One region of the Comamonas sp. CMM03 genome, then DNA from elsewhere that is predicted to be linked to it. Evidence: predicted binding sites of a transcription regulator. Region 1 holds the regulator's gene; the other holds the start of a gene.
What was found. The regulator HrcA, encoded in region 1, represses chaperone genes, less so after heat shock. The targets are predictions, from matches to a motif close to TTAGCACTCNNNNNNNNNGAGTGCTAA.

Region 1 (5,782 bases):
GCAACCAGGCGGCGTAAACCATAGTGGACCAGCGCTGGCGCTTGATAAAGCCCCAGGCGGCGATCAACACGACGACACCGCTGATGAAATAGAAGGGACTGCCGCCCAGCGACAGCAGGTAGCCGCCACCAAGGGTCAGCGGAATACCAAGAATGGCCAACAGCAAAAGGGTTAACGCGCGCATCGCACAACCCCCTGGAACGAAGATAAGTAAAAGAATGGCATGTTGTTAGTTAGCTTTTTAGCCCCGAAAACGAAGCACACATCGGCATGGCCGAAGACTCGCATGTCAGGAGAGTGAGCATTTCCACACAAACTACCAACAGATGCGAGGCCGGTATCTTATTTTTTATAACTAAGGTGTGCAGTGGCGGAGTTGATTTGCAATACAAATATCGCAAATGCTTAATAAATCATAAATTTCCGAAATTTCTGAAATTACAAAATAATCAATAATATCAATTGTTTAGTGGAATTTTGATTCGAAATCGGCACGACGTGCATCTTAATAAACCACATAATGGACATGGGGTTTACCCTTATTTTTGACTCGAGTGAAGCCCGGGATTGAATCACCCCGGTGTTGAATTCCACCGGCGCTGTTGCACAAATCGGCTCCTGGGTTCAGGTAGCCTCGGGCGATGAGTCAGTCTCCGCAACCCAAGCCCCGCTACCGCACCACCAACTGGAAGCGATACAACGCAGCACTCATAGCGCGGGGCTCACTGACCATCTGGTTGGACAAGGGCATCTCCTGGTTTGCCGCTGCCAGCGGCAAACGCGGGCGCAGCCCGCAGTTCTCGGATGCAGCCATCCAGTTCTGCCTGACCATTAAGAACCTCTTTGGACTGGCCTTGCGGCAGACCACGGGATTTGTTCAGTCTCTGCTGGCGTTGTCTGGGCTGCCGTGGCCAGTTCCCGACTTCAGCACGCTGTATCGCCGCCAACGCAATCTGGATGTGCAGGTGGCATACCGGCCCAGTTCAGCCGGCCTGCACCTGCTGGTTGACTCCACAGGCATCAAGTTCCTGGGTGAAGGCGGGTAGAAGTGCAAAAAGCATGGGCCGTAGCGCCGGCGCCAATGGCGCAAGCTGCACATCGGCATCGATGCACAAACGCTGCAGGTGCGGGCTATCTGTGTCACCTCCAACAACGTCACTGACGCTGCCGTGCTGCCGCAGTTGCTGGAGCAAGTGCCGGGTGATGAGCCACTTCTGACGGTGACAGGCGATGGCGCTTATGACACCCAGCCCGTGCATGCGGCTGTCATGCGGCGCAATGCCAAGCCCATCATTCCCCCAAGAAAGAATGCCAGGATGCGCAAAGGCGAGGCCTCTGCACATCGCAATGCGGCGATCGCCGCATGCAGGCGCCTCGGGCGCAAGCTCTGGAAGAACTGGAGTGGCTACCACCGGCGCAGCTTGGTGGAAACCAAGATGCACTGCATCAAACGACTGGGTGAACGAGTGATGTCACGCACGTTTGAGAGACAGGTCAACGAGCTGCACATCCGAGCCGCCATCCTCAATCGATTCACGGAGCTGGGCTGCCCACAGACGGTGGCTGTGGCATAGCTACGTCTAGGGCTGGGGAAGTCTGGCCTGGGGCTGATTTATGCAACAGCGCCGAAGTATGGACGAAATGGACTAAGGGGCACCTCAGCGGACTCAAGGCAGCAGCGCAGAACTCGGCATTGAACTGCGTTCCTCAAAAGTGCCTACAGATTCCAAAATCAAAAAAGCCCGCTACCAATTAGGTAGCAGGCTTTCCTTATAAATACTGGTAGGGCGTGAGGGACTTGAACCCGCGACCAAAGGATTATGAGTCCTCTGCTCTAACCAACTGAGCTAACGCCCCTTGCCAGCCCGGCGCATGGCAGGGCGCACGCATTGTAACGGCTTAGCGCCGGCTGCTCAGCGCATTGGTGACCAGCTTGGAGGTGATGTCCACGATCTGGATCATCCGGTCGTAGTGCATGCGTGTGGGGCCGATCACGCCCAGCGTGCCCACAATCTGGCCATCGACCTCGTAAGGGGCGCTGACCACGGACAGCTCTTCGAAAGGCACGACCTGGCTTTCTCCACCAATGAAGATGCGCACACCTTCGGCCTGGCTGGAGAAATCGAGCAGCCGCAGGATCTGGGTCTTTTGCTCGAACAGGTCGAACGCCTTGCGCAGATTGCCCATGTCGCTGGAGAAGTCGCTCACCGACAGCAGATTGCGCTCGCCCGAGATGATGACCTGCTCCTGGGGCTGGGGGTTCATGGCCTCGGCGCTGACATTGACCGCCGCCTGCATCAGATTGGCCACTTCGGTGCGCAGGCGCTCCACTTCGGACTGCATGCGCTCGCGCACCTGCTCGATGGCCAGACCGGCGTAGTGCGCGTTCAGGAAGTTGGATGCTTCCAGCAGTTGCGAGCCGGAGAAATCATGGTCGGTGAAGATGACGCGGTTCTGCACATCGCCTTCCGGCGACACGATGATGACCAGCACCCGCCGCTCGGACAGCTTCACGAACTCGATGTGCTTGAACACCGAGCTGCGCCGCGGCGCCATCACCACGCCGACAAACTGCGACAGGCTGGACAGCATGTTGGCGGCGTTCGCAATCACCTTCTGCGGTTGTTCGGGCACCAGTTCCTGCGCAGGCAGCATGTCGCGGCTCACGGTCAGCATGGTGTCCACAAACAGCCGGTAGCCCTTGGCGGTGGGCACGCGGCCTGCGGAGGTGTGGGGGCTGACGATCAGGCCCAGTTCCTCCAGATCCGCCATCACATTGCGGATGGTGGCCGGCGACAGTTCCAGGCCGGAGGCGCGCGACAACGTGCGCGACCCCACAGGCTGGCCGTCGGCAATGTAGCGCTCGACCAGCGCTTTCAACAACAACTTGGAACGATCATCGAGCATGGAACGATTTTAATGATGTAATTTCCCTTATGACGTCCAAGTTTCGCCATGTAGCCCTGATCGGAAAGTACCGTGTCGCTTCCCCCACGGGCCTTCCCCAGGACAGCCCGCGCCAGGCCCTGGAAGATATTGCAGCTTTTCTGACCACCCAGGGCTGTGAAGTGATTGTGGAAGCCGAGACCGCCTTGCACATGGGTCTGCCCGCACAGTACCGCAGTCTGGATGTGGACGCCCTGGGGCAAGCCTGCGATCTGGCCCTGGTCATGGGCGGCGACGGCACCATGCTGGGCGTCAGCCGCCACCTGTCACGCTACGGCACGCCGCTGATCGGCATCAACCAAGGGCGCCTGGGCTTTGTCACCGACATCCCGCTGGATGAGAACTTCCAGCCCACGCTGCAAGCCATGCTGGAAGGCTGCTACGAAGAAGACAGCCGCCCGCTGATCGAAGCCCGCGTGATGCGGGGCGATGAATGCGTGTTCGAGGCCCTGGCCATGAACGATGTGGTGGTCAACCGGGGCAGCACCTCGGGCATGGTGGAGTTGCGGGTGGAGGTGGATGGCCGTTTCGTCTCCAACCAACGTGCCGACGGCCTGATCGTGGCCACACCTACCGGCTCGACCGCCTATGCGCTGTCGGTGGGCGGTCCGCTGCTGCACCCGTCCGTGGGCGCCTGGGTGATGGCCCCCATTGCCCCCCACACCCTGTCCAACCGCCCCATCGTGCTGCCCGACCAGGGCGAAGTCATGATCGAAGTGGTGGGCGGGCGCGACATCAGCGCCAATTTCGATATGCAGTCGCTGGCCTCGCTGCGCCACGGAGACCGCATCTATGTGCGCCGTGCGCTCCATGGCATCCGTTTTCTGCATCCCCTGGGCTGGAACTACTACGCCACGCTGCGCAAGAAACTGGGCTGGAACGAAGGGGGCACCTGAGCCATGGCCCTCAAACGCATTGCACTGCGCGACTTTGTCATCGTGCAGGCGCTGGACCTGGACCTCCACGCCGGCTTCACGGTGCTGACGGGCGAAACCGGCGCCGGCAAATCCATTCTGATCGACGCTCTGCAGCTGGTGCTGGGCAGCCGTGCCGATGTCGGCGTGGTGCGCGAAGGCACGCCCCAGGCCGACATCACCGCCGAATTCGACTGCCCGCCCCACCTGTCCCAGTGGCTGGACGAAGGCGGCTTTGCCCAGGAAGACAGCCTGCTGCTGCGCCGTGTGATCGATGCCCAGGGCCGCAGCCGCGCCTGGATCAATGGCGCACCGGCCACAGCCACCCAGTTGCGCCACCTGGGCGATGCGCTGCTGGACATCCACGGCCAGCACGCCTGGCAAAGCCTGACCCGGCCCGAAGCCGTGCGCGAGCTGCTGGACGCCTACGCCGGCGTGGACACCCAATCGCTGCGCGCCCACTGGACCGCCTGGCGTGCCGCGCACAAGAACCTGGAACATGCCCTGGCCGCCCAGGACACGCTGCAGCGCGAACGTGAACGCCTGCAGTGGCAGATTGGCGAGCTGGACAAACTCAGCCCCGGCACCGATGAATGGGAAGAGCTGAACACCCAGCACACCCGCCTGTCCCACGCTCAGAGCCTGCTGGAAACCGCCCTGGGCACACTGCATCTGCTGGAAGACGATGAAACAGGCATCACCAGCCCCTTGACCCGCGCCCACAGCACGCTCCAGCACCAGGAACACCTGGAGCCCGAATTCCTGGCGATTGCGGATGTGCTGGCCTCCAGCCTGGCCCAGGTCAACGATGCCCGCCACAGCCTGCACAGCTATCTGCGCCGCACCGAGCTGGACCCCGAACGCCTGGCAGAACTGGACAGCCGCCTGACGCTGTGGATGCAGCTGGCCCGCCGCTACAAGCGCACGCCGCAAGAGCTGCCCGGTCTGCTGCAATCCTGGCGCGACGAACTGCGCCAGCTGGATGCCGTGGTCGATGTGGGCCGGCTGCGCCAGCTGGAACAGCAGGCACACGAGGCCTACCAGGCCGCCGCACGCGCCCTGTCGCTGCAGCGCGCCAAGGCCGCGCCCAAGCTCTCGCGCGCCATCACCCAGGCCATGCAGGGCCTGGGCATGCAGGGCGGCAAATTCGCCGTGCAGCTGGACAAGCTGGAAGAACCCACACCCAGCGGCCTGGATGGCGTGCAGTTTCTGGTGGCCGGTCACCCGGGCGCCACACCGCGCCCGATTGGCAAAGTGGCTTCGGGCGGCGAGCTTTCCCGGCTGTCGCTGGCGATTGCCGTCACCACCAGCCAGCTGGGCCAGGCCGGCACCCTGATTTTTGACGAGGTGGACTCCGGCGTAGGCGGCGCCGTGGCCGAGACCGTGGGCAAGCTGATGCGCGCCCTGGGCCGCGACCGCCAGGTGTTGGCCGTCACCCACCTGCCCCAGGTCGCCGCCTGCGCCGACCAGCACTATGTGGTCAGCAAGCGGCGCGACAAGAGCGCCACCACCAGCTCGGTCACCCCCGTGCAGCAGCAGGCCCGGGTCCAGGAAGTGGCCCGCATGCTGGGGGGCGAGCGCCTGTCCGACACCACGCTGGCACATGCCCGGGAAATGCTGGCCCAGGCCCATGTGGGCTGATCGCCTATAGTGGAGCGCTGTAAGGAGACGTATCGCGCTATGGCCCTGGAAGTTGTACTCATCACCGGCATGTCCGGCTCCGGAAAGTCCGTTGCCCTGCACGCACTGGAAGATGCGGGCTATTACTGCGTGGACAACCTCCCGCCCGAGCTGCTGGGCCCGCTGACCCAGCTGGAGCCCAGCCGCTATGGGCACAAGGTGGCCGTGGCCATGGACGCGCGCAGTCCCAAGGGCCTGCCGCTGCTGCCCGAGCAACTGACCGCCCTCAAGGCGCGTGGTGC
Region 2 (5,782 bases), 230 kb from region 1:
GGTACGGTCGTGGTCACCACGCTGACACCCCGAAAGGCAAAGCCCTTGGAGGGGCGGGTGGGGGGAATCTGGCTCATGCAACGCTCCGGCGGTTGGCAACAGGGGCCGATGGTGCCCCACTGCACGGCATTTGGGCATATTTTTTCCAAAGCTTGCACCACACCGCCCTGCGGCAGGAAGTGCACACTCAGCCGCCAGGGCCGCCGCCCCTGCATTCCAGGCGACCGCCATGGCATCTTGATCAAACAATGATTTACAAGGCTTTGCACCTGCCAGGCCCTGGCGGCCCGTGCAAAACCTGAACGGCCTTCGTTGGCACGTCATGGTTGCGTGCCTTCCTGCCCAGTGCACCACAGAGCCCAGGTTGGTGGGCCAGCCCCACGGTGGCGGCTATCTCGCCCGGTTCCTGGGCACACGGCACCTCCATGGGCTTGCGCACGGAAAAGCGGCCCCTGGCTGACTCGGGCATTTCACGCCATCTCTGGCCGCACACAGACTTCCTCCGCTGTGATGGCTGCGTGGCAGACCCCGGCGATGTGCCTGGACTTTTCCCTGCTAGCACCCAGGCGTGCTGGAACTGCCCGCCAGCAAGCTCACCAGATCAACCTCGCGTTCGGCCACCGCACCATGGATCACCCGCTGCTCCAGCTCGTCCAGGTGGGCCATGGCCACGGCCAACGCCTTATCGCGTGCACCGCCCAGCAAGGCGTTGATGATCTCCTGGTGCTCGCGGGGCGCACATGCGGTCGCGGCCACACTGTCAAACAAGGCCTTGTACAACTCCGTCGTGCGCACCAGGCGTTGCATGTACGACAGCAACTCATCGCTGCCCGCCATGTGTGCCAGCACCAGATGGAACTCACCGGCCAGCCGGATAGAGTCGGCGCGGCGCCCCTCCTCCATCGCCTGGTATTCCGCTTGTACATGGCGCTGCAGCGCCTCTGTCTGCACCGCGTTCAACTGGCCGCACAGGCTGGTGACCAGGCCTGCTTCAACAATGCGCCGTGCGCGGTAGATGCTGCGCATCTCCTCGACCGTCGGGTTGGGCACAAAGGCCCCCCGGTTGTGCTCCAGCACCAGTCGCTTTTCAGCCCCCAAGCGGGTGAACACCTTGCGTACGGCACCACGGGTGCAACCCAGCGCCTCAGCCAGCGCCCGCTCGCGCAACGGCGTACCGGGACGCAGCTTGCCACTCAGCAGCGCCCGCGAAACCGCCTCATAGACACGTTCGTCCACACTGACTGTGCCGTCGGCTACAGGCTCTTCGCTGGGGATATGGGGAGCAAGGCGGCGGGAAGAGGCGGACATGGACAACACACAGACAACAGGCTTGAAATCTTAGCGGCACGGGCACCCCGCATTCAAGTCAGGCAGCTCGCTGTCGCCAAGCATCAGGGTTTACGCGCAATACCGGCACAAATATGGGTCGCATCCGAAATTTTGGTTAACCAAAATATAGAATTTGATTAACCATTGCACTGAACCCGCTCATGCAAATGGGGGGTGACATGCCATATCAGCGGACGTTCTGCGTCGCCAGCCGGGCACTTGTCGGCCTGAGTCTTTTCTCTGCTCTCTAGAAAGTTTTCACCCATGGCGCAACTTCCCGCTTTTCCGCTCCAAGCCCTGGCGGCCCTGTCGCTGGCCGGTGCATCCGCCCTTGCTCACGCCGCGTGGCCTGACCGCCCCATCTCCCTGGTAGTGGGTTTCACTGCTGGCGGATCGGCCGACACGCTGGCGCGCACCATCGCCGAGCCGCTGGCCCGCCGCCTGGGCGTGCCGGTGATTGTGGACAACGTGGCCGGCGCTGGCGGCACCATCGCCACGCAGCGCGTGGTGCGCGCCAAACCGGACGGCAACACCATCATCCTGGCGTCCAACAGCGAAATCGTGCTGGCCCGCCACTTCAACAACGCCATTGCCTACGATGGCACCCAGGACCTGCGCCCGGTCACGCTGGTGGGCGTCATGCCCATGGTGCTGGTCGCCGGTCCCAAGGTGCCTGTCACCTCGGTCGAGGCCATGCTCGCGCGTGCCAAGACCCAGGCAGGTGCCGACACCTTTGCATCCTCCGGCATCGGCACGGCCTTGCACATTGCCGGTGAAATGCTGAACCAGCAGGCCAAGGTGTCGATACAGCACGTGCCCTACAAGGGCGGCGTCCCCATGCTGACCGACATCATCGGCGGCAATGTGGATTACGGCTACTTCATGGTGCCTTCGGTGCTGGCCTACCTCAAAGAGGGCAAGGTCAAGCCGCTGGGCACCACCTCGAAGACCAACTGCGAAGTCCTGCAGGGCATCCCCGCCATGTCGGCGAGCAAGGCCTTGCCCAACTATGACTTTGGCGTGTGGACCGGTATCTTCGCCCCCAAGGGGGTAGCGGACACGGTGGTGACACGCCTGAACACCGAGATCAATGCGGTGATGCGCGAACCCCAGGTCCTCAGAATGCTCGACCAGGCATGCATTGGCCAATCGGGCGGTACGCCCGCTGACTTCGCCAAGCTGATCCAGACAGACGCCCAAAAGATGCGCCAGATCGCGACGCCCGACATCGGCGCCGTGCGATAGGCTCCATCACCACAGGAAACATTCCACGTGAGCACTTCCAGCCTTTTTCTGCAGAACGTTCGCCCCATGGGCGGGCCAGCCTGCGACCTGTTGATCGAGCAAGGCCGTATCGCGGCCATGGGCACCTCGCTGCCCCTCCCGGAAGGAGCTGAGCGCATCGATGGCGGGGGTCAGCTGCTGCTGCCCGGCCTGGTCGAATCCCACACCCACCTGGACAAGACACTCTGGGGTCAGGACTGGTACGTCAACGAGGTGGGCAACCAATTGGTCGACAAGATCAACAACGAGCGCGCCTACCGTGCCCAGGCCCGGCACGACAGCGCGCGCCAGTCGCTGCGCATGGCACGCGAGTTTCTCGCGTTGGGCACCACGCGCATCCGCAGTCACGCCGACGTGGATACGGACATTGGCACCCGGCATGTGGCGGGCCTGCTGCAGACCCGCGCGGACATGGCGCCCTGGCAGGATATTCAGGTGGTGGCGTTCCCGCAATCGGGCCTGCTGCAGCGCAAAGGCACGGCACAGCTGCTGGATGAGTCCCTGGCCATGGGGGCCGACGTGCTGGGCGGCCTGGACCCCTGTGCCATCGACCTGGACCCGGCACAGTCGCTGAACGTGCTGTTCGAGATCGCCGAGCGCCACAACAAGCCGCTCGACATCCACCTGCACGAGCCCGGTGACATGGGAGCCTTCTCGCTCCAGCTGATTTTGGACCGCACCGAAGCCCACGGACTGCACAACAAGGTGGTTATCAGCCACGGCTTCTGTCTGGGCGATGTGAGCGATGCCCAGCGCAGCGCGCTGCTGGCGCGCATGGCCAGGTTGGGCGTGTCGCTGGTCACCAGTGCGCCGCCTTCGCGCAGCGTCCCGCCGCTGGGCGCCTGCCAACGCGCGGGCGTGCCCATGGCCGGCGGTAATGACGGTATCCGTGACACCTGGTCGCCCTACGGCCGCCCTGACATGCTGGAACGCGCCATGTTCATCGGCATGCGCTACAACTTGCGCCGCGACGATGAAGTGGAACAAGCCCTGCACTGCGTCACCCACGCAGGAGCCGAGGTCTGTGGCTTTGCCGACTATGGCCTCACACCCGGAAGCCGGGCCGACCTGGTGCTGGTGCCCGCGCAAACGCCCGCCCATGCCGTAGCCGCCCGCCCCGTCCGCTCGCTGGTCATTGCCCACGGTCGGATCGTGGCCCGCGAAGGCAGATTGCTGCTGGAATAACCGCAACAAGAAGCGCTTAATCCGCTTACGAGTTTCTGGGACTTCCACACTCATATATCGTGCAGCAATAGCAAGCGCTCGCATCCATTCAAAACCCTCTGGCAGACAGACCTCCCCGGTCTATCTGTGGCGCAGCGGAGGCTGGCGTTGACAAGACCGCCAGCAGCCCCAGGGCAGGAAACGCCGGCACAGACGGCCAGATGTGATAGCGGTTCGCGGCAGGGGTTGGGACGGATGGCGCCCCGCCACACGGCATGTGGGCATATTTTTTCCAGGGGTTTCACCATAACGCCCTGCGGCAGGAAGCGCACACTCAGCCGCCAGGGCCGCCGCCCCGGCATTCCAGCTGCCCGCCATGAAATCTTGATAAAACAATGATTTACAAGACTTTATACGCGCCACGCACTGGCGCCTTCCAAATCCAGTACAAACCCTGTGACGGTGTACGAAGCCTGCGACAACTTGTCACGAACCCTGGCCCTACATCGCGGGAACTTATGCCTTAGCACTCAGTCATAGAGAGTGCTAATATGGATTTATGGAAGAAAGGATCAATGCAATGACTACACAGACGGGCACCCTCACGGCTGCGACGGCTCTGGCACCTGCGAATCCTTGGGCTCTGGTGCCGCCGCTGGGCAATCTGGATGCTTACATCTCCGCTGTAAACCGCCTGCCCATGCTCACTCAAGAGGAGGAGCAGGACTATGCGCGCAAACTCAAAGAACACAACGATCTGGATGCCGCCGGGCGCCTGATCATGTCCCATCTGCGCCTGGTGGTTTCCATCTCGCGCCAGTACATGGGCTACGGCCTGCCCCACAGCGACCTGATCCAGGAAGGCAATGTGGGCCTGATGAAGGCGGTCAAGCGTTTCGACCCCGACCAGAACGTGCGTCTGGTCAGCTACGCCATGCACTGGATCAAGGCCGAGATCCACGAGTACATCCTGAAGAACTGGCGCATGGTGAAGGTGGCCACCACCAAGGCCCAGCGCAAGCTGTTCTTCAACCTGCGCTCGATGAAGCAGGAGCTCAAGGCCGATGCCGCCATTGAAACCGGCGACAACACCTTCCGCGACACCCTGACCGCACAGGAGATCGACTCCGTCGCCGCTAAGCTGAATGTGAAGCGCGAGGAAGTGATGGAGATGGAAACCCGCCTGTCGGGGGGTGACGTGCTGCTGGACCCTTCGCCCAGCGACGATGATGACAAGGCTTTCGGCCCCATCTCCTACCTGACCGACGGCGCCCACGAGCCCACGGCCATGATCGAATCGCGCCAGCGCGATGTGATGGCCACCGACGGCATTGCCCAGGCGCTGGAAGCGCTGGACGACCGCAGCCGCCACATTGTGGAAGAGCGCTGGCTGAAGGTGAACGATGACGGCTCCGGCGGCATGACGCTGCATGAGCTGGCAGCCGTGTACGGCGTGAGCGCCGAACGCATCCGCCAGATCGAAGTGGCCGCCATGAAGAAAATGAAGAAGGCGCTGGCCGAGTTTGCATAAACCTGGCCCAAACCGCACAGTGCCACACAGGCACTGTGCCCATGGCTGCCCTGCAGCCTCCTGAAACCCGGATAATTTCCGGGTTTTTTATTGCCTGCCGTCACCGCCATCCGCGCAGGCAGCTATCACTTTTGCATTGGGAGAAGCCATGACCGAATCCACCCGCTCCACGCTGTACCGCCGCAGCCTGATGAGCCTGGCCTGCGCGGCCGCCCTGGGCTGCAGCGTGGGCGCGGTCCAGGCCGAGCAGTGGCCCAGCAAGCCCCTGCACCTGATCGTGGGCTTCCCTGCGGGCTCCTCCCCTGATCTGACGGCCCGGGCGCTGGCCGAACCGCTGGAAAAAGCCCTGGGCCAGACCATCATTGTGGAAAACAAGGTGGGCGCGGGCGGCAACATCGCCGCCGAAGCCGTGGCCAAGGCCACGGACGGCCACACGTTCAGCGTGATGATCAACGGCAATATGACCATTGCCAA

Region 2: the regulator HrcA is predicted to act here: its motif matches at 4,301-4,327, upstream of rpoH (RNA polymerase sigma factor RpoH).

What each region holds. Positions count from the first base shown of each region.
Region 1 is NZ_JAHUXB010000002.1:501,953-507,734, forward strand. It holds gene KW830_RS09145 (membrane-bound PQQ-dependent dehydrogenase, glucose/quinate/shikimate family) at 1-184, opposite strand, end outside; partial or broken gene KW830_RS09150 (IS5 family transposase) at 642-1,574, shown strand; tRNA gene KW830_RS09155 (tRNA-Ile) at 1,781-1,857, opposite strand; gene hrcA (heat-inducible transcriptional repressor HrcA) at 1,900-2,907, opposite strand; gene KW830_RS09165 (NAD kinase) at 2,937-3,842, shown strand; gene recN (DNA repair protein RecN) at 3,846-5,501, shown strand; gene rapZ (RNase adapter RapZ) at 5,541-5,782, shown strand, end outside.
Region 2 is NZ_JAHUXB010000002.1:273,999-279,780, forward strand. It holds gene cutA (divalent-cation tolerance protein CutA) at 1-77, opposite strand, end outside; gene KW830_RS08025 (GntR family transcriptional regulator) at 556-1,308, opposite strand; gene KW830_RS08030 (tripartite tricarboxylate transporter substrate binding protein) at 1,594-2,574, shown strand; gene KW830_RS08035 (amidohydrolase family protein) at 2,602-3,798, shown strand; gene rpoH (RNA polymerase sigma factor RpoH) at 4,358-5,308, shown strand; gene KW830_RS08045 (tripartite tricarboxylate transporter substrate binding protein) at 5,457-5,782, shown strand, end outside.